4 regions of the Pseudomonas sp. Z2-11 genome follow, and region 3 is predicted to be linked to each of the others. Evidence: predicted binding sites of a transcription regulator. Region 3 holds the regulator's gene; each other region holds the start of a gene.
What was found. The regulator sigma-54, encoded in region 3, starts transcription at its own class of promoters, with help from an activator protein. The targets are predictions, from matches to a motif close to ANTGGCATNNANNTTGCTNT.
Positions count from the first base shown of each region.

Region 1: the regulator sigma-54 is predicted to act here: its motif matches at 5,469-5,488, upstream of glnK (P-II family nitrogen regulator).
Region 2: the regulator sigma-54 is predicted to act here: its motif matches at 2,025-2,044, upstream of M1E16_RS23305 (pilin).
Region 4: the regulator sigma-54 is predicted to act here: its motif matches at 5,443-5,462, upstream of flhA (flagellar biosynthesis protein FlhA).

Region 1 is NZ_CP096395.1:5,977,204-5,984,676, forward strand. Features, by position in the region: gene M1E16_RS26750 (DUF484 family protein) at 1-703, shown strand, start outside; gene xerC (tyrosine recombinase XerC) at 706-1,605, shown strand; gene M1E16_RS26760 (HAD family hydrolase) at 1,602-2,306, shown strand; gene sutA (transcriptional regulator SutA) at 2,496-2,819, opposite strand; gene M1E16_RS26770 (secondary thiamine-phosphate synthase enzyme YjbQ) at 2,921-3,346, opposite strand; gene M1E16_RS26775 (ammonium transporter) at 3,560-4,894, opposite strand; gene glnK (P-II family nitrogen regulator) at 4,929-5,267, opposite strand; gene M1E16_RS26785 (accessory factor UbiK family protein) at 5,683-5,943, shown strand; gene M1E16_RS26790 (hypothetical protein) at 6,344-6,775, shown strand; gene M1E16_RS26795 (hypothetical protein) at 6,875-7,473, shown strand, end outside.
Region 2 is NZ_CP096395.1:5,238,336-5,245,808, reverse strand. Features, by position in the region: gene M1E16_RS23315 (type II secretion system F family protein) at 1-162, opposite strand, end outside; gene pilB (type IV-A pilus assembly ATPase PilB) at 165-1,865, opposite strand; gene M1E16_RS23305 (pilin) at 2,090-2,533, shown strand; gene M1E16_RS23300 (BON domain-containing protein) at 2,842-3,195, shown strand; gene M1E16_RS23295 (DUF2845 domain-containing protein) at 3,513-3,809, opposite strand; gene M1E16_RS23290 (DUF748 domain-containing protein) at 3,812-6,745, opposite strand; gene M1E16_RS23285 (class I SAM-dependent rRNA methyltransferase) at 6,862-7,473, opposite strand, start outside.
Region 3 is NZ_CP096395.1:946,109-953,581, forward strand. Features, by position in the region: gene M1E16_RS04035 (ZIP family metal transporter) at 1-355, shown strand, start outside; gene M1E16_RS04040 (HPr family phosphocarrier protein) at 510-785, opposite strand; gene rapZ (RNase adapter RapZ) at 801-1,658, opposite strand; gene ptsN (PTS IIA-like nitrogen regulatory protein PtsN) at 1,661-2,125, opposite strand; gene hpf (ribosome hibernation-promoting factor, HPF/YfiA family) at 2,138-2,446, opposite strand; gene M1E16_RS04060 (RNA polymerase factor sigma-54) at 2,523-4,016, opposite strand; gene lptB (LPS export ABC transporter ATP-binding protein) at 4,179-4,904, opposite strand; gene lptA (lipopolysaccharide transport periplasmic protein LptA) at 4,904-5,452, opposite strand; gene lptC (LPS export ABC transporter periplasmic protein LptC) at 5,439-6,011, opposite strand; gene M1E16_RS04080 (KdsC family phosphatase) at 6,019-6,543, opposite strand; gene M1E16_RS04085 (KpsF/GutQ family sugar-phosphate isomerase) at 6,544-7,473, opposite strand, start outside.
Region 4 is NZ_CP096395.1:4,434,780-4,442,252, forward strand. Features, by position in the region: gene M1E16_RS19605 (chemotaxis response regulator CheY) at 1-38, opposite strand, end outside; gene fliA (RNA polymerase sigma factor FliA) at 206-949, opposite strand; gene fleN (flagellar synthesis regulator FleN) at 946-1,776, opposite strand; gene flhF (flagellar biosynthesis protein FlhF) at 1,893-3,242, opposite strand; gene flhA (flagellar biosynthesis protein FlhA) at 3,254-5,383, opposite strand; gene flhB (flagellar biosynthesis protein FlhB) at 5,800-6,936, opposite strand; gene fliR (flagellar biosynthetic protein FliR) at 6,940-7,473, opposite strand, start outside.

The sequences.
Region 1 (7,473 bases), 1.2 Mb from region 3:
AGCCCCGCAGCCCGACGAATCCCCGAGCCAGAACCCGGAAGCCGCAGCCGTGGCCGCTTACCTGGAGGCCCATCCGGACTTTTTCGTCGAGCATGAAGACCTGCTTTCGACGATGCGCATTCCCCACCGGCGCGGCGATACCGTGTCGCTGGTGGAGCACCAGATGAAGATCCTGCGCGAACGCAACATCGAAATGCGCCACCGTCTTTCGCACCTCATGGACGTGGCGCGTGACAACGACCGGCTCTTCGACAAGACCCGTCGCCTGATCCTCGCGTTGATGGACGCCAGCACACTGGAAGACCTGGTGATGAGCGTCGAAGACAGCCTGCGCCAGGATTTCCAGGTGCCTTTTGTCAGCCTCATACTGTTTGGCGACAACGCCATGCCGGTTGGGCGCTGGGTGACTCACGCCGAAGCGCAGACCGCCATCGGCGGCCTGCTCACGGAAAACAAAAGCGTCAGCGGCAGCCTGCGCGAACATGAGCTGGATTTCCTGTTCGGCGAAGAACAACGCAAGCAGATCGGCTCTACGGCCGTCGTCGCCATTGCCCACCAGGGCGTGCACGGCGTGCTGGCCATCGCCAGCCGCGATCCGCAGCACTACAAGAGCTCGGTCGGCACATTGTTCCTGAGTTATATCGCCGAAGTCACCGGCCGCGTGCTGCCACGGGTTGCCGGTTCGCTGCGCTCGGTACGCTGACGATGGAACGGCAACTGGACGCCTACTGCGAGCACCTGCGCAGTGAGCGCCAGGTGTCGCCCCACACCTTGTCGGCGTATCGCCGCGACCTCGAAAAGGTGCTGGGCTGGTGCCAGAAACAGAATATCGGCAGCTGGTCGGCGCTGGATATCCAGCGCCTGCGCAGCCTGATTGCCCGCCTGCATCAACAAGGGCAATCCTCCCGCAGCCTGGCGCGACTGTTGTCGGCGGTGCGCGGCTTGTACCAGTACCTCAATCGTGAAGGCCTTTGCGACCACGACCCGGCCACCGGCCTGGCACCGCCCAAGGGCGAGCGTCGGCTGCCCAAGACCCTCGACACCGACCGCGCCTTGCAATTGCTGGAGGGCGCCGTCGAGGATGACTTTCTCGCGCGACGAGACCAGGCAATCCTGGAGCTGTTCTATTCCTCGGGCCTACGGCTTTCGGAACTGACCGGGCTGAACCTGGAACAACTGGACCTGGCCGACGGCATGGTTCAGGTGCACGGCAAGGGCAGCAAGACCCGGCTGCTGCCTATCGGTCGCAAGGCCCGCGAAGCCTTGGACCTGTGGCTGCCGCTCCGGGCAATGGCCAACCCGGCCGATGATGCGGTCTTCGTCAGCCAGCAAGGCCGGCGCCTCGGGCCGCGAGCGATACAATTGCGGGTCAAGGCTGCCGGTGAGCGCGAACTTGGGCAGAACCTGCATCCACACATGCTGCGACATTCGTTCGCCAGTCACCTGCTCGAATCGTCCCAGGACCTGCGCGCCGTCCAGGAGCTGCTCGGCCATTCGGACATCAAGACCACCCAGATCTATACCCATCTGGACTTCCAGCACCTGGCGACGGTCTATGACAGTGCCCACCCCAGGGCCAAACGCATCAAGGGCGACGAATCATGACCATCGAACTCATCACTTTCGACCTGGACGACACCCTGTGGGACACCGCCCCGGTGATCGCCAGCGCCGAAGCCGTATTACGTCAGTGGCTGACCGATAACGCACCGGACCTGGGCGACTTTCCGGTGGAGCGCTTGTGGGCAATCCGCACGCAAGTGCTCAGCGAAGAGCCGGACCTCAAGCACCGCATCAGTGCCTTGCGCCGACGCGTGCTGTTCCGGGCGCTGCAAGACGCCGGCTATGACCAATGGCGGGCTTCGGAGCTGGCAGACCAAGGATTCGAGGCCTTCCTGCACGCCCGCCATCAACTGGAGGTCTTTCCCGAGGTGCAGCCGACCCTGGAATTGCTCGCCAATGATTACGCCCTGGGCGTCGTCACCAATGGCAACGCCGATGTCCGGCGCCTGGGGCTGGCGGATTACTTCAAGTTCGCCCTGTGCGCCGAGGACATCGGCATCGCCAAGCCCGACGCCCGGTTGTTCCACGAAGCCCTGCAACGCGGTGGCGCGACCGCGCAGACTGCCGTGCACATCGGCGATCACCCGGGCGACGACATCGCCGGCGCCCAACAGGCCGGCCTGCGCGCAGTGTGGTTCAACCCGACAGGCAAGGCGTGGGACGCCGACCATGCGCCGGATGCGGAGATCCGCAGCCTGACCGAACTGCCGGAGTTATTGGCAGGATGGCATAACCCGCGCTGAGCCCCCAACGCCGCCTGTGTGGGAGCGAGCCCGCTCGCGAAGACGGCGGTACATTCAGCACTGATGTATCAGGTAAACAGCTATCGCGAGCAGGCTGACTCCCACAAGGGCCCGCCTTGGACACCTGATCCGCACCCATGAAAAAGCCCGCAGCGACGGCGGGCTTTTTCAGCAAGCAAGGGCAGATACTCAGATCGGGCGGCTGCCGTACTTGTTGTCAGGCTTCTTGGGCGGATCGGCGACCACATTGGCCTCCACTTCCTGCACCTTGCCACCCCGGGCCAGGAATTCCTCCATGGCCTTGGCGAGCGCATCACGCTCCTTGTTCTTGGCCTCTACGCTCGGCAACTCGTCGACCGATACCGCCGCCTTGGCCTTGCCTTTGGCGGTCGGGACCGGAACATCGGCACCGTCATCGTCAGCGACGTCTTCAGCCGCCGCTTCCAGGCCTTCTTCGGCCTCGTCTTCATCACCTACTTCGAGGTCGTCGTTTTCCAGATCATCGTCGCTCATGTTCTACCTCATGACTTGCGAAAAGCAGATTAGTTATAGCCCAGCTTCGCCATCTGTCGAAGGCTGCCAGAAAAAATTCAACATCCGCCAACCATCAGCGGTCATGCCCCTTCACCGTACAAGGTGGCGAGGACTTTACGAGTACCGCCATGATCACGGTGCTCGCCCAGATAAACACCTTGCCAGGTGCCCAACGCCAACCGTCCCGCCGTTACCGGAAGACTGAGCTGACATCCCAGCACGCTGGCCTTGAAGTGCGCCGGGAGGTCGTCCAGGCCTTCGTCGTTATGCTCATAGTCGGCGGTTCCTTGTGGGATCAGCCGATTGAAAAATCGTTCGAAGTCTCGACGTACCGCCGGATCGGCGTTCTCGTTGATGGTCAGCGAGGCCGAGGTGTGCTGCAGCCACAGATGCAACAGACCGACACGACATGCCTTGAGTTCAGGCAGGCCGGCGAGCAACTCGTCCGTTACCAGATGAAAGCCCCGGGGCCTTGCCCGCAGGGTTATCAGCGTCTGTTGCCACATACAGTTCTCCGCACGTTCGGCGCGCATTCTAGCGCGCTCTGGGAAAAAACAAAGGGCCTAATATTCCTGCTTTCCTGTAAGTCTTTGGCGGTAGCAAAACCCGTGTCGCATACACAACAAAAGGCGTCGGAAAAACCAGCACGCCCTGTGAGCAATGACAAATTCCAGACAAAAAAATGCCCGGCGAACCGGGCATTTTTTATTGGAGCGCGATTACAGGTTGTAACCACGTTCGTTGTGCTGCGCCAGGTCCAGGCCCACGGCCTCTTCTTCCTCGGAAACCCGCAGACCCATGACGGCGTCGAGGACCTTGAGGATGATGAAGGTGACAACCGCCGTGTAGATCACGGTGAAGCCTACGCCCTTGAACTGAATCCACACTTGCGCACCGATATCGGTCACGGTGCCGAAGCCGCCCAGCGCTGGCGCTGCGAACACACCGGTCAGGATGGCGCCGAGGATACCGCCGATGCCATGCACGCCAAAGGCGTCCAGGGAGTCGTCATAGCCGAGCTTGCGCTTGAGGGTGGTGGCGCAGAAGAAGCACACCACGCCCGCCGCCAGGCCAATAACGAGGGCGCCCATCGGGCCCACGGTGCCGGCCGCCGGGGTGATTGCAACCAGGCCGGCCACGACGCCCGAGGCGATGCCCAGTGCGCTTGGCTTACCGTGGGTGATCCACTCGGCGAACATCCAGCCCAGCGCGGCGGCTGCGGTGGCGATCTGGGTGACCAGCATCGCCATGCCGGCGGTGCCGTTGGCCGCGACGGCGGAACCGGCGTTGAAACCGAACCAGCCCACCCACAACATGGCCGCGCCCATCAGGGTGTAACCCAGGTTGTGCGGCGCCATCGGCGTGGTCGGGAAGCCTTTGCGCTTGCCCAGCACCAGGCACGCCACCAGGCCTGCGATACCGGCGTTGATGTGCACCACGGTGCCACCGGCGAAGTCCAGTACACCCCAGTCCCACATCAGGCCGCCGTTGCCGGACCAGACCATGTGCGCAATCGGCGCATACACCAGGGTGAACCACACGCCCATGAAGATCAGCATGGCGGAGAACTTCATCCGCTCGGCGAACGCGCCGACGATCAGGGCCGGGGTGATGATCGCGAAGGTCATCTGGAAGGTAATGAAGACTGCTTCAGGGAACAACGCCGCCGGGCCGGTGATGCTGGCCGGGGTGACGCCCGCCAGGAACGCTTTGCCCAGGCCACCGACGAAGGAGTTGAAGTTGACGACGCCCTGCTCCATGCCGGTAGTGTCGAACGCGATGCTGTAGCCATAGATGACCCACAACACGCTGATCAGACCAGTAATGGCGAAGCACTGCATCATCACGGAAAGAATGTTTTTCGACCGAACCATGCCGCCGTAGAACAGCGCAAGGCCGGGAATGGTCATGAACAGAACAAGAATCGTGGCCGTCAGCATCCAGGCGGTGTCGCCGGAATTGAGGACTGGGGCTGCCGCTTCTTCTGCCATGGCCAGGCCAGGCATTACGAAGGACAACAGGGCTCCTAGCCCTGCGAATTTACGCAGAGTCATATTGTTTTCTCCTGGGGCGTTGGGGTTTGGCGGCTTAGATAGCGTCGGTATCGGTTTCGCCGGTACGGATGCGGATAGCCTGTTCCAGATTGACCACAAAGATCTTTCCGTCACCAATCTTGCCGGTGTTGGCGGCCTTGGTAATCGCCTCGATGACCCGATCAAGATCCTTGTCGTCGATGGCAACGTCGATCTTCACCTTGGGCAGGAAATCGACCACGTATTCCGCGCCGCGGTACAGCTCGGTGTGGCCTTTCTGCCGACCGAAGCCTTTGACTTCAGTGACGGTAATGCCCTGCACGCCGATTTCGGACAGCGACTCGCGCACGTCGTCCAACTTGAACGGCTTGATGATGGCAGTGACTAGCTTCATGAAACTCTCTCCCGAATTGGTGGACTTGCCCCAGGAAAACAAACCCGACTCAAGTCTAAGCGCAGTGCCTGGCTTTGTAACGCGTCGTCGGCCGAAGTTGCCCGACTGGCGCCAGCTGACTACTCCTGACGAAACTCCCCGCTCCGCCTGCTGCACTGCATTCGTCACAGCGACTGCATCAGTGCATGGGTCATCAGCCACTAAGCAGAAAGCTTGCCATCTGTGCCCAACCCCCCGGATTTCAACCCCCTTGACCACCGCGCCCGCCCGGCACGCGCCACGAACCGGAGCGATACGCACAACAACGGTGCGGTGACGCCCGGCACAGTGCGCGAAAAGCGTGCATCCGCGCCTGGCAAATTGACTATAGACCCTGCGTGATACACTGCCCGCCATCGTTTCCAGGACACCTGCCATGCTTGCCCCCAAAGATCTCCTCGACGCCCTGAGCGGCCACGCCTCCCGCCTGTTGAGCGGCGACACCCCCCTGCCCAAAGGCGAAATCGAAAGCCAGTTCAAGGCTTTATTGCAAAGCGGGTTCAGCAAGCTGGACCTGGTCAGCCGGGAAGAATTCGACAGCCAGATGGTGGTGCTGGCCCGAACTCGGGCGCGGCTGGAAAGCCTGGAGGCGAAGGTGACGGAGTTGGAGGCGCGGCTGAATCCACCTGCGGAATAACGCGCACTTCTGAAGGCATTACCCAAGGCCGCGATTTTTGGTTTTTTACTTGCGGCCATCCCGATAGCGGGAAACTTTCTCTCGCCCTTTCTCTTCCGGATGAGTTCGGCGCATCAGCCGCGACGGCCATCTTCGCGAAAAATCCTACAAAAGCCTCCTAAATTCGTCGAATACGCTAACTTTATCCAAAATCCCGTTAAAGCTTCCCTGGCATTCGCCGCTAAATCTTCGTAATGGAATGCGCCAACGAGCTGGACTTTGCGCAAGTCGGACTTTCAACGAATGGGGTCGACGCGAAGTAACCGGAATGGACGTGCAGCCAGCATCAAGGCTGCAAACCGGGCAAGGCGGACGGCTGTCCGTCGTGCGACATACGTACATGTCAAACAGGTAAAACGGCATGCAATTGAAAAAACGCAGCGTCGCGGCTTTGGCCGTCTGCTCCCTGCTCGTCGCTGGTGCGGCGCAAGCAGGTCCATTGATCCGGGTAACCGTCAAGAACCTCGGCAATGTAGAGGCCAAGTACTCGGTCATCGGCAATAACGAAGCCCTCACCAACGCCAATGCACAACCCAAGCCCGAGGATACGATCAAACCGCAGCAGTCCAGCTCCTTTGAGGTGCGAGATCAACGCAACCCTGCCATTGCCACCGCGGTCATCCGCTATAGCGTCGACGGCAAAACTTGCGTGTTCAGTACCTTTTACAGCAACCCCAAGATACCTAAATGGACGAAAGATGCGCAGAGCAGCAACGGAGCTCGCTGCACGGCGGCAATTACTTCGGTAAGCGCGTCCGACCATTCGTGGACCACCGAATTCACGATCAGGTAAACCCCGCCAGGTGTGTCCAGGGCGGCCATACGAGGCGGCCCTGGCCTTATCAAACGCAGCGCACAAACCGCACTGCAGTTGAGCTACGGAGATAAAACAATGGATGGTATCAACCGCGCACGTACGCCCTACGCAACAACCTTGAAAACCACCTCAAGCCTCATGAAACCTACCGACCACAAAGCCGGCCCCGGTCCGACGACCGAGGTGCAACCCAGCGCCCTGAAAGACAATACCGATACCGCCCAACTCTCGCCGCTGGCGCAGATGCTCAGCGACGCGGCAGCACGTGCAGCAGAACGGGACGCCAGCAATGACCGTACTGGCTTGGCGTACATTGCCAAGCGAGTCACGCAAGACATTTACAGCCCTGTCTTCCAAAGAAACAAGCAAGTTAACGACGCCGAGGTGCCGGCGTCGGACGATCCGCAGCGGCTGGAACAGGCTCAACAGGCGACGAACCACCTCAACAACAAGGGCGCCAACCCTTTTCAGGATCTGTCCCTCGAGCAACTGACGTTGATCGTCTACGACGACAGTGGTGACTTTACCGTCAATGAACGCAGGGCCGCTTGGAGCGCGGCCCATGATTTGGAATCCGCATGGGCCAAGTCAGTGTTTTATAAGAGCATCGGGGAGCAAGAGCGCAATGGGTATGTGTCCCCGCAGCACTTCCAGGACACTCTCAATCATTACAA
Region 2 (7,473 bases), 1.9 Mb from region 3:
GGTGGATTTCTTGCGTACCTTGCCCGGATTGATCCCTTGCTTACGCAGCTGTGCCTTGACCAATGCCGGGCTCTGGCCGGTCAGTTCGCCGGACATTTTTGTGCCTTTGCGGTCCTTGCCTTCCCACGTGTAGACGTCGGTTTTTGCTGCCTTGACCGCCATGCTCAATCCTTGGTGACCCGGTTGATTTCTTCGAGACTGGTGACGCCTTGCATCACCTTGACCAGCCCCGAGGTGCGCAAGTCATTGAAGCCGTCCTTGCGCATTTGCAGGTCGATTTCCAGGGAGTTGCCTTCGGCCATGATCAGCCGCTGCAGCTCCGGCGTGTTCTTGACCACTTCGTAGACCCCCACGCGACCCTTGTAGCCGTTGTTGCACTGTTCGCAACCGACCGGCTCATAGATCGTGAATGAGCCGATGCGTTCCCGCGGGAAGCCCTCCTTGAGCAGGGTTTCCTCGGGAATCTCGATGGCTCTGCGGCAGTGCATGCACAACTTGCGCGCCAGGCGCTGGGCGATGATCAGGTGCACTGCCGTGGCGATGTTGAAACCGGGGATGCCCATGTTCTGTAGCCGGATCAGGGTTTCGGCAGCGCTGTTGGTGTGCAGCGTGGACAGCACCAAGTGCCCGGTCTGGGCCGCCTTGATGGCGATCTCGGCGGTTTCCAGGTCGCGGATCTCGCCGACCATGATCACGTCCGGGTCCTGGCGCAGAAACGAGCGCAGTGCATGGGCGAAATCCAGCCCCTGGCGCGGATTCACGTTGACCTGGTTGATGCCCTCCATGTTGATTTCCACCGGGTCCTCGGCGGTGGAAATATTGATGTCCACGGTATTGAGGATGTTCAAGCCGGTGTACAGCGACACGGTCTTGCCCGAGCCGGTCGGCCCGGTTACCAGAATCAGCCCCTGGGGTTGCTTGAGGGCCGCCATGTACAGGTCTTTCTGTTCCGGTTCGTAGCCCAGGGCGTCGATGCCCATTTGCGCGCTTGAGGGGTCGAGGATCCGGATCACCACTTTTTCTCCCCAGAGCGTGGGAAGGGTATTGACCCGGAAATCGATGGACTTGGTCTTTGACAGGCGCATCTTCAGCCGACCGTCCTGGGGCTTGCGCCGTTCGGAAATGTCCAGGCTCGCCATCACCTTGAGGCGCGCGGCAATGCGGTTGGCCAGTTGGATGGGCGGCTTTGCGACTTCCCGCAGCATACCGTCGGTGCGCACGCGTACCCGATAGGTCTTTTCATAAGGTTCGAAGTGCAGGTCGGAAGAGCCGCCCTTGATCGCGTCCAGCAACATCTTGTTGACGAAGCGCACCACCGGCGCATCGTCGCCGTCCTGGCCGGCGATGGCATCCTGCTTGCGGTCGTCGATCGACTCGATGTCGAGGCCGTCGAGGTCGACGTCGGCCATGCCTTCCAGGCCCGTGCTGCTGGACTCGAAGAACTTCTCGATGGCATCGCTGAGCTTGTCGTCCTCCACCAGTATGGCTTCGGTGGTCAGGCCGGTGCTGAACTGTATGTCGTTGATGGCCTGGTGATTGGTCGGATCGGAAATGCCCACGTACAGCTTGTTGCCACGCCGCCACAGGGGCAGGGCGTGATGCTGGCGCACGAGTTTCTCGCTGACCAGGCCAGCGGGCTGGTTGTCCTTGTCGAGGCTGTTAAGGTCCAGCAGGGCGATACCAAAATGCTCCGAGGCGATTTCCGCCACCTGGCGGCTCTGGACGAGTTTGTTCTGCACCAGATAGCTGACCATAGGCGTGCGATTGCGCTGCGCCTGTTGATAGGCCTGCTGTGCGCTTTGTTCAGTGATCAGTTCGGCCAGCACCAGTTGCTTGGCCAGGCCGCTGAGGGCGATTTCATTCATGGGAATACCGGTGGCGGACTGTTCATGATTTATAGCCTAGTCAAGCATCGGTGCCTCACCAGCGAGCAGAGGTGACAAAAAGCGTCAGATAGTGCGGTTGTTGGGGTAGGAAGTTGCTCGTATGTCGCTGGAAAAGCTTCGGCTGGCGGGGCCGCGGCGGTTGGCATGTGCCGTGCAATGCTCGTTTCATCGCATGAGATCCGACTCATGCAAGGGAGATGACTATGAACAGGCAAAAGGGTTTCACCTTGATCGAGCTGCTGATTGTGGTGGCGATCATCGGCATCCTGGCGACGTTTGCGTTGCCGCAATATTCGAAGTATCAGGCGCGGGCGAAGGCGACGGCGGGGTTGGCGGAAGTGTCGGCATTGAAGGTGCCGTTTGAGGATGTCATGAATCAGGGGACCAGCCCAACCCTTGATAATGTTGGCGGCACGACGCCTACCAGCAACTGCACCATGAGCGTCTCCGGTACCGCATCAGTCGGAACGGGCACAATTGCCTGTACATTGTTGAATGCACCAGCTCCTGTTCTTGGCAAAACAATTACTCTGTCCCGGTCCGCGCAAGGCGTCTGGACCTGCGGCTCTACTGCTGCTCAAGAGTTTCTCCCAGCAGGCTGTACTGGTGGGGCTGCTGCTGCTCCCGCTGCAGGAGCAGGTGGTTGAGGGTTGAGCGAGACCTATCCAAGCCCCGCACTCGCGGGGCTTTTTCGCAAATTGGGCCGGGAAAATTCGACCCGCAGATAAAAACTCAGAAATTCATATGCTTAGCACCCTGTCAAAACCCGCAACTTGCATGTACCAAATCATCCGGTCATGCAAATTGCATGATTGTGAAAAATGCCGCTTCGCTTAACTATATGAATTAAAAGGGAAATCTGATTGTTTCAAAACTGGCACAGCCTTCGCACTACTCCTGACAACCTGCCGCGATGCACTTTCGGCAGTTTCTGAGAAAAACAGGAGTTACTCGTATGAAGAAGTTCGCTATCACTGCCGCTGCTGCCACTGCACTGACCCTGACCATGGCTAACGCATTTGCCGAGACCACTCAAGCGACTCAGGCACCGATGATGCTGGCTGCTGGCGAAGTGACAGAGGCTAAGGAAGACGTTTCCGACACCTGGATCACCACCAAGGTCAAAGCTGACCTGGTTACCGAGAAAGGCATTCCAGGCTCCGACATCAAGGTTGAAACCAACAAGGGCGTTGTGTCCCTGTCTTCGATGACCAAGGTCACTGAGTCACAAAAAGACACCGCTGTGGCAATCACCAAGAAAATCAAAGGCGTCAAAGCCGTATCGGCTGACGGCCTGAAAGCCGAGTAAGGCCAGGCTTCTCGCCTGAACGGGAGAAGGCACGGCACGCGGGCTGAGATATACGTATGCCGTTGCTTTGGAGTTCATGCGAAAGGCCACAGGGACGTGGCCATTACAGGCCCCCGGCATTCGTGCCGGGGGCCTGTTCTATTCTGGGGAGGATAACCTGGTGTACGGCCTGGAAACCGGGTTGTTCTTTTCGCGAGCAGGCTCGCTCCCACACTGGACCGAGTTTCTTCAGGCAGAAATGCAGTCAAATGTGGGAGCGAGCCTGCTCGCGAAGGCGTCGGCGCTATGCATGGGAAATGCCTGTCCCAGAGGCACAATCACCGCCCACGCTTGCTGGTGATCTCCACCAGCCGATTCCCCACGAAGCGCAAATATTGGTACATGCCGTTGTTGGGCCCGTAGGTCCATTCCTCTACCGGGTACTCTTCCCGGCGATTGGCGCTGCGTTGGTAGCCCAGGTCATCACGCGCCGTGGGCTCGCCACACTTCTGCCGCACCTCGCTGGAGCGATCACCGACGCTGATCAATTGGCTGCCGCAGCGCAGGGTCTCGGCGGCTGATGCATGGCCGGTCGCAAGCAGCAGGACCAGGCCGATTCCAGACAGACACTTCATTTTCATTCGGCATCCAGATGCATAGGAGTAATGACGCTACCGTCGCTTTCGGCCTGACCGAGGCTGGCGTCGATGAAGTACACGCGGTCATCGGCCAGCTTGCCCTTGTCCACCAGGAAGTCCTTGATGCTGCTGGCCCGTTCCTGTCCCAGTTCGCGCAACAGCAGATCACTGCCGCTCCAGAACTTGATGACCCCTTCACGGAGTTTTTCGATGCGGGCCTGTTTATCCAGTTGCGTCCATTCGACCGGTGGTTGAGTCTTCAGGCGAGTGCGATAGATGCCTTCAAGCAGCGGGGCTTTTTCGTCTTCCGGTACTTCCAGCAACGAAGCTTTCGCCGGGACCTTGTCGCCCCTGCGCTGCAGCATCTTGTAGTAGTTGTACTGGTATTCGCGTTCCAGGCGCTGGGCGGCGAGCAGCGGGCCGTCGCTGCTTTCGGCGGCGGTGCCTTCGATCTCCAGCTTCAACTCTGGCCGTTTGCCCAGGGCTTCGGACAACTTGAGCAAGGCGTTTTCGTTTTCCTTGCTGAGGTCACTGGAGCCCGGTGCGAACGCCACGCTGCCCAGGTCTTCCGAGCCGCCGCCGGCCACCAGCCCGCCGATCAGCTTGAACGGCGCTTGTGCCGCGCGGACCACCAGGTTGCGCAAGGTTTGCCAGACAATCGGCATGACGCTGAACTGCGGGTCGTTGAGGTTGCCGGAAACCGGCAGCTCGATGGAGATCCTGCCCTCGGAATCTTTCAGCAAGGCGACGGCGAGCTTGAGCGGCAGGCTCACGGCGTCCGGGCTGTCGACCTTTTCCCCTAGCTGCAACTGTTCGACCACGACTTTGTTGTCGGCCTGGAGCTGGCCCTTGGTGATCCGGTAATGCAGGTCGAGATTGAGCCGTCCCTTGCGGATGCGATAGCCGGCGAACTTGCCGGAGTACGGCGTCAGGGTGGTCAGCTCGACCCGTTTGAAACTGGTGGCGATATCGAGGCTGGCCATCGGGTCGAAGGGGTTGACCGCGCCCTTGATCGTGACAGGCGCGTAGCGGTCGACCTTGCCTTTCACATCGACGGTGGCGGGCTTGGCCTGGCGGCTGTCGATGGTGCCGATCTCGCCGTTGAGCTGCTGGACGGCTGTGGCGAAGTTCGGCGTCAGGCTGAAGTCGGCGAAATTGGCCGAGCCGTCATTGATGGCGATTCCGCCGACGTGGATGCCCAGCGGTTTTTCCTTGGCTGCCGGTTTGGCTGCGGTGTTTCTGGCCGGGGCGTCGGCAGGTTGTGGAATCAGCAGGTCGTCGACGTTAGTGGTGCGATCGTCGTTGATCATGAAGCGTGCATAGGGCTGGAACAGGTTGACCTTGTCGATCGACAGGCTGTCGCCATGCTGGTAATTGAGGCCCTGGAGTTCCAGGCGCTGCCATTTGAGGAAGTCACGGGTCTTGAGCGTGTCGAGGGTATGCAACTGATCGACCTGGGCGCGGCCGGTCACGGCGAACGCCAGCGGTTCGGTACTTTTCAGGTCTACCGCCAGGTCGCTGCCGAGCATCCCGGAGCGTAGCTCCAGGCGGATGAACGGGTTGATGTAGGCCTGGGCGACCCGCAGGTCGATGTCCTGGGTCTTGACGTTGAGCTTCGCGGTAACCGGGTTCAGATTGACCTCGCCATCGGCGAGCAGCTTGCCTTGTTTGCCCAGCCCGGTGTCCAGCTTGAGTTTGAAAGGCGAGCCGTTGAGTGTGTCGTAGTTCTGCAGGTCGAGGTTCAGCGGGCCGAGGTCCAGCGCCACGGCCGGCTGCGCCTGGCGGTCGGCCAGGTGTATCTGGTAATCGCGCAGTTGCACGTCCTTCAGCATCACCTGCCAAGGCTTGATCGGTGTTGTCGGCTCAGGCTTGGGCGAGTCGGCGGCTGCCGGGGCCGAGGCCGGTTCGGCCTTGACCTTGGGTTTGGCTGCCTGGCTGGCGAAGAGCTTCTGCCAGTCCAACTGCCCGTCGGCTTCCCGAGCGGCCCAGGTCTCGAGTTTGTGGCTGCGGATCTTGCCCACGATGACCTGCTGCTTGCCCAGGTCCAGCGAGGTTTCGCTGACGTCCAGGCGCTCCAGCCTTGCCAGCGGACGGCCGTCGGGCGCCTTGATGGCGAAGGGCGCGACGCTGACCGACGCGTTATTGAGCAGCAGTTCCGTGCCCTTGGCGAGGTTGAGCTTGTACTCGGTGCTGAGGTTCAGCACGCCGTTTTCCAGAACGAGCGGCACTGCGTCTCGCACGTAGGGCCACCAGGCTTTCATCTGGCCCCCGGTCACCTTGAGCGTGCCCTCGGAGGCGATCGGCGCGAGGCTGAAATTACCGGTCCAGTCGATCTGCCCACCCTCGGGACCAACGGCCACCAGGGTCATGTCGGCGCTGTCGTCGGGCAGGGTGCTGAGGTTCTTCAGCTCGAAGTCGAGGGCGTCATACAGGAACTCGATGGGTTCGCTGGGGCGCAGGTCCTGGAAGTGCACGTAGCCGCTGGCCAGTTTGATCCGCTCGACTCGCAAGGGAAACGGCTTGGCGTCGGGATCCGCCGGAGTCGGTTCGCTGGGCGGCAGCTTGAACAGGCCCAGCAGATTCAGCTGGCCGTCCTTGGCGAACGCGATCTCGGTCCTGGGCTTGTCCAGCTCGACGTCGGCCAGGTGCAGGGCGCCGGACCACAGACTGTCGAGTTGCAGGTTGGCATAGAGCCGTTCGAAACCGACCTGTTCCTTGCCAGGTTCGCCGACCACCAGTCCCCACAAGGTCACTTCAAGGCTGAAAGGATTGAGCTCGATGCGCTGGATCTGGGCCGGCACCGTCGCATGGGCGGTCAGTTGCTGATTGGCGATCCGCAGGGCAATGCCCGGCAGTATCAGAAAACCCAACAGACTGTAGAGGGCCAGTGCGGTCAACAGGGCGCCGAAAGCGCGAATCAATCCTTTGGGCATGTGTGGCTTCATCTGGTGTGAATCGGAGTGCCTTGGAGTATGGCATGTGATTACGGTTCCGAAGCCACTGTGTTTTATGAGAATTGTCCGTTTTATTCGTGGGAATTCATGGGGGCTCAGAGCTGGAGGATCAACGTCTTGAGCGGCGGCTGTTGATCCTGCGAGGGAAAATCGCTGCCAGGTGTCAGCACGCTCCACTCGCGGACCGGGCGGCCGGCTTTTTCCGCACAGCGCAATACCTGCTCGCGCCAGTCGTCCATGGACACCTTCGCCAGGTTGTTGCAGCAGATCAGCACGCCATTTTCGGCGGTGGTGAGCAGTGCCGGCTTGAGCAGGCTTTGGTAATCGCGCAGCAGGTCGACTGTGCCGAAAGCGCTCTTGGCCCAGGCCGGCGGGTCGAGCAGCACCAGGTCATATTGGCGTTGCTCCAGGCGCACGTAAGCGGGCAGTTTCTGTCCGCGGCGTTGACTGATCGGCAGGCCGGCGAGTTGGCGAATCGCCGGGAAATAATCCGACTGGACGAATTCCATCGTCGGCAGGTCGGGATTGAGCAGGCCGTTCTCGCGGCCCACCGCCAGGTTGCCCTCGGCGAAGTCCAGGTTGCACACCTCGCGCGCTCCGCCCGCCGCGGCGCTCAGGCCGACGCCGCAGGTATAGGCAAACAGGTTCAGCACGCTTTTGTTCCGGCTGTGCTCCTTGACCCAGCCGCGGGCGTTGCGCAGATCGAG
Region 3 (7,473 bases):
CGGCATGGCGGATGCCGATAGCCTGGCGATGGGCATCGCTTTGCAGGATGTGCCGGAAGGGCTGGTGATTGCGCTGGTGCTGGCCGCGGCGGGGATGTCGCGGGTCAAGGCGTTCCTGATTGGCGCAGCGTCAGGGCTGGTCGAGCCGGTGTTCGCATTGCTTTGTGCCTGGCTGGTGACGTTGGCCGAGGTGCTGTTGCCGTTGGGGTTGGCGCTGGCCGCCGGAGCGATGCTGTTGGTGGTGACCCATGAGGTGATTCCAGAATCGCGCCGCAATGGGCACGAAAAACTGGCGAGCCTGGGGCTTTTGATTGGGTTCTGCTTGATGATGGTGATGGATACGGCGTTGGGGTGATGCAAAATCTGCAAGTGAATGAGGTTTTGTGGCGAGGGAGCTTGCTCCCGCTCGGCTGCGAAGCAGTCGTAACATCTGTGTTGAGAAAGAGGGGCTGCTTCGCAGCCCAGCGGGAGCAAGCTCCCTCGCCACGGGTCAATCAGCGGCGGCTGAATTACTCGCCTTCGTCGAAATAGTTGTTGATCAGCTCCACCAGCGCATCCATGGCTTCCTGCGCCTGTTCACCTTCGGTACTCAAGTGGATCTTGGTGCCTTTACCCGCAGCCAGCATCATCATCGCCATGATGCTCTTACCGTCGACTGTTGCCTCCGGCGTGCGCCCGACCCTGATCGTGGTATCCGGAAACTTACCCGCGACACCGACAAATTTCGCCGACGCGCGGGCATGCAACCCCAGCTTGTTGATGATTTCAATTTCCCGAGCAGGCATCGCGGTGTGAATCCTTTAGCTGAGGTCGCGGTGGCGGACCTGGACATTCTTCAAGGTTTGTTGCAGGAGCTGACCCAGGCGTTCCGTGAGGTACACGGAGCGGTGATGACCGCCAGTGCAGCCGACGGCAATCGTGACATAGGCGCGGTTGTTGGCGGCAAAACGCGGCAGCCATTTGAGCAGGTAGCTGGAGATGTCCTGGTACATTTCCTCGACGTCCGGCTGGGCGGCCAGGTAGTCGATCACCGGCTGGTCGAGCCCGGACTGCTCGCGCAGTTCAGGTTTCCAGTAAGGGTTGGGCAGGCAGCGGACATCAAACACCAGGTCGGCATCCACCGGCATGCCACGCTTGAAGCCGAACGACTCCACCAGGAACGCCGTACCGGGTTCCGGCTGGTTCAGCAGGCGCAACTTGATGGTGTCGCGCAACTGGTACAGGTTCAGGTTGGTGGTGTTGACCTTCAGGTCCGCCAGGTCGGCAATCGGCCCCAGCAGTTGGCTCTCGTCATGGATCGCTTCCGCGAGGGAGCGGCTGGCGTTGCTCAAGGGGTGGCGTCGGCGGGTTTCCGAAAAGCGCTTGAGCAGGGTTTCTTCGTCAGCGTCCAGGTACAGCACGTCGCATTGGATATGCCGGTTGCGCACTTCCTCGAGCAATTCTGGAAACCGCGACAAATGGCTCGGCAGGTTGCGAGCGTCGATGGACACGGCTACCAGCGGTTGCGCCAGCTCGGTATGGATCAGGGCGCGCTCGGCCAGTTCCGGAAGCAGGCCGGCCGGCAGATTGTCGATGCAATAGTAGCCGCTGTCCTCAAGGACGTTGAGGGCCGTGCTTTTACCGGAGCCGGAGCGGCCACTGACGATAATCATGCGCATGTTTAATGGCCGTTCTGCTCGTCCAGGACTACCTGATACAAGGCTTCGTTGCTCGGGGCGCTGCGCAGTTTTTCGCGTACTTCCTTGCGGTCGAGCATGCTGGCGATCTGACGCAGCAGCTCAAGGTGCGCATCGGTCGCCGCTTCCGGGACCAGCAATACGAACAGCAGGTCGACCGGGGCGCCGTCGATGGCGTCGAAATCGATGGGGGCTTCAAGGTGTAGCAGCGCACTGATCGGCGCGGAACAACCCTTGAGGCGACAATGGGGAATGGCGATGCCGTTGCCAAAACCGGTGGAACCGAGTTTTTCACGGGCAACCAGCGCCTCGAAAACGTCCTGCATTTCCAGATCCGGCACTTCGCGGTGGATCAGGTTGGCGATTTGTTCGAGGGCTTTCTTTTTACTGCCACCCGGCGCGTTCACCTGGGAACGGCCGGGGGTCAGGATGGATTCTAGTCGGATCATGGATTGGGGGGGTTAACGACCGGTTGCGCCCTGGAGGAGGCTCTGGGTCTTTTCCTTATGCTTTTTGAGTTGGCGATCCAGCTTGTCGGTCAGCAGGTCAATCGCGGCATACATGTCTGAATGCTCTGCGTTGGCAACCACTTCTCCGCCGGGGATATGCAGCGTGGCTTCGATTTTCTGCAGCAGCTTCTCGACGTTCATCGTGACTTGCACGTTGGTGATCTTGTCGAAATGCCTTTCCAATCGGTCGAGCTTTTCGCCGATGTAGGTGCGCAGGGGTTCGGTCACTTCCAGTTGGTGTCCACTGATGTTGACTTGCATACAGCTTCTCCTTCGTTGCCAGTGCATAAAGCGGCAGGCAGAAATACCTGCCACTGGAACGCTGTGGCGTGGCCTATTACATCAACCGCTTGCGTTCGCTCGAAGGTGCGATTCCCAGGGATTCGCGGTATTTGGCGACGGTACGGCGGGCCACCTGAATGCCTTGTGCCTCCAGTAAACCAGCGATCTTGCTGTCACTCAACGGCTTTTTCTGATTTTCCGCGGCGACCAGTTTTTTAATGATCGCGCGGATGGCCGTGGACGAGCATTCACCGCCTTCGGAGGTACTGACGTGGCTGGAGAAAAAGTATTTCAATTCATAGATGCCCCTTGGGGTATGCATGAATTTCTGGGTGGTCACCCTTGAAATCGTCGACTCGTGCATGCCCACCGCCTCGGCGATATCGTGCAGGACCAACGGTTTCATCGCTTCGTCGCCATACTCCAGGAAGCCGCGCTGATGCTCGACGATCTGGGTGGCGACTTTCATCAGGGTTTCGTTGCGGCTTTGCAGGCTCTTGATGAACCAGCGCGCCTCCTGTAACTGGTTGCGCATGAAGGTATTGTCGGCGCTGGTGTCGGCGCGCTTCACGAAACCTGCGTATTGGGCATTGACCCGCAGCTTGGGTACCGATTCCTGGTTCAGCTCCACCAGCCAGCGATCATTGTGTTTGCGCACGATCACATCGGGGACGACATACTCGGGCTCGGTGGACTCGATTTGCGAGCCGGGGCGCGGATTCAGGCTTTGCACCAGTTCGATGACCTGGCGCAGCTCATCTTCCTTGAGCTTCATCCGGCGCATCAGCTGGCTGTAGTCGCGGCCGCCCAACAGGTCGATGTAATCGGTTACCAGGCGCTTGGCTTCGGCCAGCCATGGCGTCTTGGCGGGCAGCTGGCGCAATTGCAGCAGCAGACACTCACCGAGGTTGCGAGCGCCGATGCCGGCGGGTTCGAATTGCTGGATGCGGTGCAGCACGGCTTCGATCTCGTCCAGCTCGATATCGAGCTCCGGATCGAAGGCTTCGAGGATCTCTTCGAGGGTCTCGTCCAGGTAGCCCTGGTTGTTGATGCAATCGATCAACGTCACCGCGATCAGCCGATCGGTGTCCGACATCGGCGCCAGGTTCAATTGCCACAGCAGATGGCTCTGCAGGCTTTCACCCGCGGACGTGCGAGTGGTGAAGTCCCACTCGTCGTCATCGCCGCCTGGCAGGCTGCTGGCGCTGGTCTGGTAGACGTCTTCCCATGCCGTGTCTACGGGCAGGTCACTGGGAATGCGTTCGCTCCATTCGCCATCGTCGAGGTTATCTACCGTCGGGGCGGCTTCCTGATAGGACGGTTCCGGGACCTCCGGGGTGGTTTTCTGCTCGACGTTGTCGGCCAATGGGTCGGTGTTGTCGAAGTCGTCGCCTTCTTCCTGGCGTTCGAGCATCGGATTGGACTCCAGGGCCTCCTGGATTTCCTGTTGCAGGTCCAGGGTCGACAATTGGAGTAGGCGGATAGCCTGTTGCAGCTGCGGTGTCATCGTCAGCTGCTGGCCCATTCTCAAGACTAGCGATGGTTTCATGGCTGGGGCTTAACACCTTATTCGCCGGCGCACATGCGCCATCCACTACAGGGCGCCGGAGCGCCAAACTTAAGCAAATTATATGCCTGAAACTGAAGTGTTTGCCTAGGGGGCGATCTCAATTAATTGAGGGCGCCCCGGCATCCGCCAGGCCACCTTTGCTTAAAGGCGGAACTCATGACCCAGATACACTTCCTTGACCAGTTCGTTGGCCAGGATGGTGGCGGAGTCGCCCTCGGCGATCAGCTGGCCATCGTTGACGATGTAGGCGGTTTCGCAGATATCCAGCGTCTCGCGCACGTTGTGGTCGGTGATCAGCACGCCGATCCCTTTGGCCTTGAGGTGATGGATGATCTGCTTGATGTCGCCCACGGAAATCGGGTCCACGCCGGCAAACGGCTCGTCGAGCAGAATGAATTTCGGCGCGGTTGCCAAGGCGCGGGCGATCTCCACGCGGCGACGTTCGCCACCGGACAGGCTCATGCCCAGGTTGTCGCGAATGTGGCTGATATGGAACTCCTGCAGCAGGCTTTCCAACTCCTGGCGACGGCCAGCCTTGTCGAGCTCCTGGCGGGTTTCCAGGATCGCCATGATGTTGTCGGCCACCGACAGCTTGCGAAAGATCGACGCCTCTTGTGGCAGGTAGCCAATGCCAGCCTTTGCCCGGCCATGCATCGGCCGGTGGCTGACGTCCAGATCATCGATCAGTACTCGACCCTGGTCGGCCTGCACCAAGCCGACAATCATGTAGAAGCAGGTGGTCTTGCCCGCGCCGTTGGGGCCGAGCAAGCCTACGATCTGGCCGCTTTCGATGGACAGGCTGACGTCACGCACTACTTGGCGGTTCTTGTAGCTCTTGGCCAGATGCTGAGCTTTCAGAGTTGCCATTACTGGGCCTTCTGCTCGTCGGTTTTCTTCTTCGGCTGGATCACCATGTCGATGCGCGGGCGCGATTCGGTGACCTTGCTGCCAGTGGCGCGACCGGCGCTGGCGAGTTTCTTGTTGGTGTCATAGACGATTTTCTCGCCCTGGGTCACGTTATTGTCCTTGTCGACAACCTTGGCGCGGTCGATCAGCACGACACGGTCCTGGGACGCATGATACTGGATGGTGACGCCATAGCCCTGGACCGGCTTGGTGTCGCCCGCGGTCTGCATCTGCTCGAAGTAGGCCAGGTTGCCCACCGAGGTCACCACGTCGATGTCGCCGGACTGGGTGCGCGTGATGGTCACGGTGTTGCCGGTGACCTTCATCGAGCCCTGGGTGATGATCACGTCGCCTTTGTAGGTGGCGACGCCGTTCTTGTCGTCCAGTTGCGCGTCGTCGGCCTGGATGCGGATAGGCTGGTCGCGGTCGGTGGGGAGGGCCCAGGCGCTCGCGCTTCCCAGTGCTGCGCCCAGACTGAGCAAAATAGGGAGGGTTTTAGCGAGCTTCATACTGTCCTCTTACGTTCGATAGCAGGTGTATCCTGCTTTCCTTCAAATAGGCCTTCATTCCCGTGCCGGTCGACACGCCGCCGGCGCCGTCGATTCTAACGGGTTGCTCGGTCTGCGCATATTGGCGCTGCGGGAAGACTGTCATACGGGTACTGGTAATGATGGTCGTACGGTTCTTCTCATCGGTCCGGGCCACGCGTACCGAGTCGATCAGTTCCACCTCGGTGCCGCCGGGATTGACCTCGGCACGCTCGCTTTGTACGTGCCACGGAAATTCCGTGCCGCGGAACATGTTCAGGTCCGGCTTGGTAACCAGCGTGATGTCGCTGGCCTTCACGTGATCGACCTTGTCCGAGGTCATCTCATACTGCACCTTGCCGTCAGGCAGGTACTGCAAGGTATGCGTGTTGGTCGCGTACCAGTCGATATCGTTCTCCGGCGCCTGGACCGCGGGCTGGTCGAGGAAGCGTTCCGGGCTGATGTTCCAGTAGCCCACCGCCGCGAAGATCGCGGCGATACAGCCGAACACCAGGATGGTGCGAATTTTCTTGCTTAGCATAGGTGGCTCACAGGTACGCGGCGTTGGCCGCTTCGAGGTGGCCCTGGGCACGCAGGATCAGTTCACAAAATTCTCGGGCCGCGCCTTCGCCGCCCCTCGCCGTGGTAACGCCATGGGCGTGCTCGCGTACGAAGGCGGCCGCGTTGGCCACGGCCATGCCCAGGCCGACACGGCGGATCACCGGAAGGTCTGGCAGATCGTCACCAAGGTAGGCGACCTGCTCATAGCTTAGATTGAGTTGGCCGAGGAGTTCGTCCAGCACCACCAATTTGTCTTCGCGGCCCTGATAAAGGTGCGGGATGCCGAGGTTCTTCGCGCGCCGTTCGACCACTGGGGTCTTGCGGCCACTGATGATGGCGGTCTGCACGCCGGTGGCCATCAGCATCTTGATGCCCTGGCCATCAAGGGTGTTGAACGTCTTGAATTCGCTGCCGTCTTCGAGGAAGTACAGGCGGCCATCGGTCAGCACACCATCCACGTCAAACACTGCCAGTTTGATTGCTTTGCCGCGTTGCAACAGGTCTGTGCTCATTTACATGACTCCCGCACGCAGCAAGTCGTGCATATTCAGGGCGCCCACCGGGCGGTCTTCGTCGTCGACCACCACCAGGGCGCTGATCTTGTGGTCTTCCATGATCTTCAAGGCTTCGGCGGCAAGCATTTCGGCCCGGGCCGTCTTGCCGTGGGGGGTCATGACCTCATCGATGGTCGTGCTGTGGATATCGATGGTGCGATCCAGGGTACGACGCAGGTCGCCGTCGGTGAAGATCCCGGCGAGCTTGCCGTCCGTCTCTAGAATAACGGTCATGCCCAGGCCCTTGCGGGTCATCTCCATGAGGGCGTCCTTGAGCAGCGTGCCACGCTGTATCTGCGGCAATGCATCTCCCGCGTGCATCACGTTTTCGACTTTGAGCAGCAGCCGGCGGCCCAGGGCGCCACCGGGGTGGGAGAAAGCGAAATCTTCGGCGGTGAAGCCCCTGGCTTCCAGCAAGGCCACGGCCAGGGCGTCGCCCATGACCAGCGCCGCCGTGGTGGAAGAGGTGGGTGCCAGGTTCAGCGGGCAGGCTTCGTGTTCGACGTGCACGTTGAGGTTCACCTCGGCGGCCTTGGCCAGCGGCGAGTCAGGATTGCCGGTGAGGCTGATCAACTGGATGCCCAGGCGCTTGATCAGCGGCAGCAGGGTGACGATTTCATTGGTGGAGCCGGAGTTCGACAGCGCCAGGATGATGTCGTCCCGAGTGATCATGCCCATGTCGCCATGGCTGGCTTCAGCGGGGTGGACAAAAAACGCCGGGGTGCCGGTGCTGGCCAGGGTCGCGGCAATCTTGTTGCCGATGTGCCCGGATTTACCCATGCCCACCACGACCACGCGGCCCTTGCTGGACAGAATCATCTCGCACGCACGTACGAAATCAGCATCGATATGGGCCAGCAGACCTTGCACGGCTTCGAGTTCGAGGCG
Region 4 (7,473 bases), 2.7 Mb from region 3:
CGCATCGTTGAGAAGTCATCAACGATGAGGATTTTCATGTTCTTGTCCAATTCGACCTCCAAGCAGTCTTAAACGCGCCCAGCACCTGGACGCGCCATTTCAATCAATCCGGCACAACACTCGACAACTGTATGGAGTCCCACGGATGGAGACTGGCCCGGCACATGCCATGCCAGCCCCGCTCGCAGCGTCCCCACACTGCCTGTCAGCGCGCTCGCCACTCCCCCAAACGCCCCCGCAAGCGGGCCGCGCACTGGCTGTGTAACTGGCTGACCCGCGATTCGCTGACCCCCAGGACCTCACCGATTTCCTTGAGGTTCAGCTCTTCGTCGTAGTACAGCGCCAAGACCAGTCGCTCACGCTCCGGCAAATTGGCAATCGCATCCGCCAGCGCGCTCTGGAAACGTTCGTCTTCCAGGTCACGCGACGGCTCCATGTGAGCACTCGCATTGTCCTCGTGCAGCCCTTCGTGCTCGCCGTCCTGCAAAAGGTCGTCGAAACTGAACAGGCGGCTGCCCAAGGTATCGTTCAAAATCCCGTAATAATCATCGAGACTCAACTGGAGTTCGGCCGCAACTTCGTGATCTTTAGCGTCACGCCCGGTTTTAGCTTCAATCGCACGGATCGCGTCACTGACCATACGGGTATTGCGGTGCACCGAACGCGGCGCCCAGTCGCCCTTGCGGACTTCATCGAGCATCGCTCCGCGAATCCGGATACCGGCATACGTCTCGAAACTGGCGCCCTTGCTCGCGTCGTATTTGTTCGACACTTCGAGCAGGCCGATCATACCCGCCTGGATCAAGTCTTCGACCTGAACACTGGCCGGCAAGCGTGCCAGCAAGTGATAGGCGATGCGCTTGACCAACGGCGCATAACGCTCGATCAGTTCGTACTGGGCGTCCCGTGCCGATTTTTTGTAGAGATGGTTGTAACCGCTGGCTGTCATAACACGGGCCCTGCCGTTTGTTGCACGAGACGCTCGACGAAAAATTCCAGATGCCCGCGAGGGTTGGCCGGCAGCGGCCAGGTATCGACCTTCTGGGCGATAGCCTTGAACGCCAGCGCGCATTTGGAACGTGGAAAAGCTTCATAGACGGCACGTTGCTTCTGGACAGCCTTGCGTACGCTTTCGTCGTAAGGCACTGCGCCGACATATTGTAGGGCGACGTCCAGGAAGCGATCCGTGACCTTCGTCAACTTGGCGAACAGGTTGCGTCCTTCCTGCGGACTCTGGGCCATGTTGGCCAGGACGCGGAAGCGGTTCATGCCATAGTCGCGGTTGAGCAGTTTGATCAGGGCGTAGGCATCGGTGATGGAGGTCGGTTCGTCGCAGACCACCAGCAGGACCTCCTGGGCGGCGCGGACAAAACTGACCACCGAGTCACCGATACCGGCGGCCGTGTCGATCACCAGCACATCGAGGTTGTCGCCGATGTCGCTGAAAGCCTGGATCAGGCCGGCGTGCTGCGCCGGGGTCAGGTGAACCATGCTCTGGGTACCGGAGGCGGCCGGCACGATGCGAATCCCGCCAGGTCCCTGCAGGAGCACGTCGCGCAGTTCGCAGCGGCCCTCGATCACGTCCGCCAGCGTGCGCTTGGGGGTGAGCCCCAGCAGCACGTCGACGTTCGCCAGGCCCAGGTCGGCGTCCAGCAGCATGACCCGTCGGCCAAGCTCTGCCAGAGCCAGGGACAAGTTCACTGACACGTTAGTCTTCCCGACGCCACCTTTGCCGCCGGTCACCGCGATCACCTGTACGGGATGCATGCTGCCCATGTTCGTTCTTTACCTTGTCTTACTTAGACGGAGGCCACATTACTGGCTGCGCGTTCGCATACGGAACAATGCATGGCAGACCATCGATGTAGGTACAAAAAATATTCATGATTACCTCAGCCGACCTGCTTGGTCGGGCTGTGGTAGATGTCAGCGAACATGTCAGCCATGGCTTCGTCGCTGGGTTCTTCCTGCATTTGCACACTCACGGCACGACTGACCAGTTGATGACGGCGCGGCAGATGCAAATCATCCGGGATCCGCGGCCCGTCGGTCAGGTAGGCCACCGGTAGTTCATGACCGATCGCCAGGCTCAACACCTCGCCCAGGCTTGCCGTTTCGTCCAGCTTGGTCAGGATGCAACCGGCCAGCCCGCAGCGTTTGTAGCTGTGGTATGCGGCGGTTAGAACCTGTTTCTGGCTGGTGGTTGCCAACACGAGATAATTTTTTGACTTGATGCCACGCCCGGCCAGGCTTTCCAGCTGCATGCGCAGGGCCGGATCGCTGGCTTGCAGGCCGGCGGTGTCGATCAGCACGACGCGCTTGCGCAGCAGTGGTTCCAGCGCCTGGGCCAGCGATTGGCCCGGATCAACATGGGTCACCGACACGTTGAGGATCCGGCCCAGGGTCTTGAGTTGCTCCTGGGCGCCGATGCGGAAACTGTCCATGCTCACCAGGGCGATACTCTGGGCGCCGTATTTGAGTACATAACGGGCGGCGAGCTTGGCCAGGGTGGTGGTCTTGCCCATGCCGGCCGGGCCGACCATGGCAATCACCCCGCCCTCTTCCAGCGGCTCGACTTCCGGCGTGGCGATCATCCGCGCCAGGTGCGCCAACAGCATGCGCCAAGCCTGGCGAGGTTCTTCGATATCGTTGACCAGTGCCAGCAGGTCGCGGGACAACGGGCCGGACAAGCCGATGCGTTGCAGGCGACGCCACAGGTTGGCCTGGGCCGGACGGCTGCCTTGCAGCTGGTTCCAGGCCAACGAGCCAAGCTGGACTTCCATCAGCTCACGCAGGCTGTTGAGTTCAAAGCGCATCGAGTCCAGGGCACGTGGGTCGACACCCGCGGCTGGCGCGGCTGGCGCCGGTGCCGGACGACGCGGCTCGGCCTGGGCTGGCTCGATCAGCGGTTCGGCAGCGGTCAGCGGCAGGCCGGCCGTCAGTGGCTGGCCGGCGAACAATTGACGATTGGTCCCCGCGCTGCCTTCGCCTTCGCTGCTGCGCAGGCTCAGTTCGGCCTGGGCGCTGGCGATGCGCGACTGGGTCTTGCGCAGCTCATCCTCAAGCTCCATGTTCGGAACCCGCGGGGCCAGCGCCGACAATTTGTAATCCAGGGCAGCCGTCAGCTCGACACCGCCGGCGATCCGGCGATTACCGATGATGGCTGCTTCAGCGCCCAGCTCGTCACGTACCAGCTTCATGGCCTGACGCATATCGGCGGCAAAAAAACGCTTCACTTGCATAAACCACTACCTCAGCCGTTGGGCCCTACTGTCGCAACGATGGTCACTTGCTTGTTGTCCGGTATTTCCTGGTACGCCAGCACATGCAGCCCCGGGACCGCGAGGCGACCGAACCGCGAGAGCATCGCGCGAATCGGACCGGCCACCAGCAGGATCACCGGTTGGCCTTGCATCTCTTGCCGCTGGGCTGCTTCGATCAACGAACGCTGCAGCTTCTCGGCCATGCTTGGCTCCAGCAGAACACCCTCTTCCGAGCCTTGTCCTGCCTTCTGCAGACTATTGAGCAATATCTGTTCCAACCTTGGCTCCAGAGTGATCACAGGCAGCTCAGACTCAGTGCCTACAATGCTTTGGACGATTGCGCGGGATACGCCGACCCGCACCGCAGCGACCAACGCGGCGGTATCTTGACTCTTCGAAGCGTTGTTGGCGATGGCTTCGGCGATACTGCGAATGTCGCGCACCGGGACCTGTTCGGCCAACAGCGCCTGCAACACCTTGAGCAACTGCGACAGCGACACCACGCCCGGCACCAGCTCCTCGGCCAGTTTTGGCGAGCCTTTGGCCAGTACTTGCAGCAATTGCTGGACTTCCTCGTGGCCGATCAGCTCGCTGGAGTGCTTATACAAAATCTGGTTCAAGTGGGTCGCCACCACGGTGCTGGCGTCTACCACGGTATAACCGAGCGATTGCGCCTGGGCCCGCTGGCTGATTTCGATCCACACCGCTTCCAGGCCGAAAGCCGGATCCTTGGCGGTAATACCGTTGAGCGAACCGTAGACCTGTCCTGGGTTGATCGCCAGCTCGCGGTCAGGATAGATCTCGGCTTCGGCCAGGATCACGCCCATGAGCGTCAGGCGATAGGCGCTTGGGGCCAGATCGAGGTTGTCGCGGATATGCACGGTGGGCATCAGGAAGCCCAGGTCCTGGGACAGCTTCTTGCGCACGCCCTTGATCCGGGCCAGCAGTTGACCACCCTGGTTGCGGTCGACCAGTGGGATCAGGCGGTAGCCGACTTCCAGGCCGATCATGTCGATCGGCGTCACATCGTCCCAACCCAACTCCTTGGTTTCCATGGCCCGCGCCGGCGATGGCAGCAGTTCCTGCTGACGCTTGACCTCTTCCAGCGCCTGGACCTTTTGCCCGTTCTGCTTTTTCCAGAACAGGTAGGCGCCACCGGCAGCCAGGGCAGCCATGCTCAGGAACGACACGTGGGGCATGCCCGGCACGATACCCATCACCGCCATCAGGCCGGCCGCCACGGCCAGGGCCTTGGGCGAAGCGAACATCTGGCGATTGATCTGCTTGCCCATGTCTTCGGAGCCCGAAGCACGGGTCACCATGATCGCGGCAGCTGTGGATAACAACAGTGATGGCAATTGCGCCACCAAACCGTCACCGATGGTCAGCAAGGCGTAAACCCTGCCAGCATCACCGAACGTCATACCATGCTGGAAGATACCGACGGCCATCCCGCCGATGAGGTTGATGAACAGGATCAGCAGGCCGGCGATGGCGTCGCCACGCACGAACTTGCTCGCACCGTCCATGGAACCGTAGAACTCGGCCTCCTGAGCCACGTCAAGACGACGAGCCTTGGCCTGGTTCTGATCGATCAGGCCGGCGTTGAGGTCGGCGTCGATCGCCATCTGCTTGCCGGGCATCGCATCGAGGGTGAAACGCGCGCTCACCTCGGAAATCCGCCCGGCACCCTTGGTCACCACAACGAAGTTGATGATCATCAGGATGGCGAAAACCACGATACCGACCACGTAGTTACCGCCGATCACCACTTCACCGAAGGCCTGGATCACCTTACCGGCGGCAGCGTGGCCGTCCTGGCCGTGGAGCATGACCACGCGAGTGGACGCCACGTTCAGCGCCAGGCGCATCAGCGTGGCGACCAGCAGGATGGTTGGAAACACCGCGAAATCCAGCGGCCGCAGAGCGTATACGCAGACCAGCAGTACCACGATGGACAGCGCAATGTTGAACGTGAAGAACACGTCGAGCAGGAACGGCGGTATCGGCAGCATCATCATGGCGAGCATGACCAGCAGCAACAGCGGCACACCCAGATTCCCCCGGCTGAGGTCGGCTACGTTGCTGCGTGCGGTGCTGAATAACTGAGAGCGATCCACCAATATTCCCCGTTCCTGTGAAGCAAACTTTTGACGCCCGGAGGGGGCGCAGACGGGGTATTGCAAGAAGCTTTCCAACTTTTGCAAAAGCTTGAAATAGAAAGGCCGAAGCGACTTCAACCCTGTGGGAGCGAGCCTGCTCGCGAATGCGGTTTGTCAGTCGGCGCCTGTATCGACTGGATCACCGCAATCGCGAGCAGGCTCGCTCCCACAGGGTGATGCGGTTCACTTGAGAAGAAGGGTACCCGTGGCGAGGGAGCTTGCTCCCGCTCGGCTGCGAAGCAGTCGCAAACCGGCGGGTGCGGCGTGTCTGATGCCCCGCATCTGGCGGGTTTTGGGGCCGCTTCGCGGCCCAGCGGGAGCAAGCTCCCTCGCCACGGGTTTGTCGATGCCCTAAGGGAATAGCATCGGCTGAATCAGGAGTCACGCCGCAAATCCGGCGGGATCGGCAGGTCCTTGAGCGGTTCGGGACGCTTGCCCTTGCCGGCGCGGTGCTGGCGGATCTGGTAGACGTAGGCCAGCACCTGGGCCACAGCCAGGTACAGACCTCCGGGAATTTCCTGATCGAGTTCGGTGGAGTAGTAGATCGAGCGCGCCAGCGCCGGCGATTCGAGCAGCATCACTTCGTTGGCAACGGCGATTTCGCGGATTTTCAACGCCAGGAAATCACTACCCTTGGCCAGCAGCACCGGCGCATTGCCTTTTTCAGGATCGTATTTGAGCGCCACCGCATAGTGGGTCGGGTTGGTAATGACCACGTCGGCGTCGGGAATCGCCGCCATCATGCGCCGCTGGGAGACCTCGCGCTGCAATTGGCGAATCCGCTGCTTGACCTCCGGCTTGCCCTCCGAGTCCTTGTGCTCGTCGCGCACTTCCTGCTTGGTCATCATCAGCTTCTGCTTGCTCTGATAGAGCTGGATCGGCACATCGATGGCAGCGATCAGGATCAGGCCGCAAGACATCCACAACGTGCTCCATCCCACCAGCTGCACGCTATGAATGATGGCCTGTTCCAGCGGTTGATGGGCGATGCGCAGCAGATCGTCGATGTCGCCCTCCAGCACCACCAACGCGACGGACAGGACCAGCAGGAACTTGCCAAAAGCCTTGAGCAGCTCCACCAGCGCCGTGGTGGAAAACATGCGCTTGATGCCGGCGGCCGGGTTCATCCGACTGAACTTGGGTGCCAGGCTGCCGGCGGCGAAGAGCCATCCACCCAGGGAAATCGGGCCGATGAATGCCGCCAACAATAAAAAAATCAGCACGGGCTGAATCGCCAGAAGCGCGATCTTGCCCGAATGCAGCAGGTACTGCGTCATGGCGCCAGGGGTCAGCAATACTTCCCGAGGCAAGGAAAAATTCAGGCGCATGATTTCCAGCAGTTCCAGCGCCAGCCCGCCGCCATAGATCAGTAAGCCGCCAGCGCCGGCAAGCATGATCGCCAGGGTGTTGAGCTCCTTGGAGCGGGCGATCTCGCCTTTCTCGCGGGACTCCCTGGTGCGTTTCTCCGTGGGGTCTTCTGTCTTGTCCTGACCGCTTTCGCTCTCAGCCATGGTTCAGCGCGCCTGTGCCATGTCGCGTAGCAGCTGCAAGGCCTGGGTGGCCAACGGCTGATACTGGTTGAGAATATCCCCCAGGCTGACCCAGAAGATCACCATGCCCAGCACCAGCGTGAGGGGGAAGCCGATGGAAAAAATGTTCAGTTGCGGCGCCGCGCGGGTCATCACGCCAAAAGCGATGTTGACCACCAGCAGCGCGGTAATGGCTGGCAATACCAGCAGCATCGCCGCCCCCAGGACCCAGCCGAGCTTGCCGGCGATGTCCCAGAAATGATTGACCAGCATCGCACTGCCCACCGGCATTGTGGTGAAGCTCTCGGTGAGCACTTCAAACACCACCAGATGCCCGTTCATGGCGAGGAACAGCAACGTCACCAGCATCGTCAGGAACTGCCCGATGACCGCGGTGTTGACGCCGTTGGTGGGGTCGATCATGGAGGCGAACGCCATGCCCATCTGGATCGAAATGATTTGCCCGGCCACCACGAACGCCTGGAAGAACAGCTGCAGTGAAAACCCCAGCAGGACACC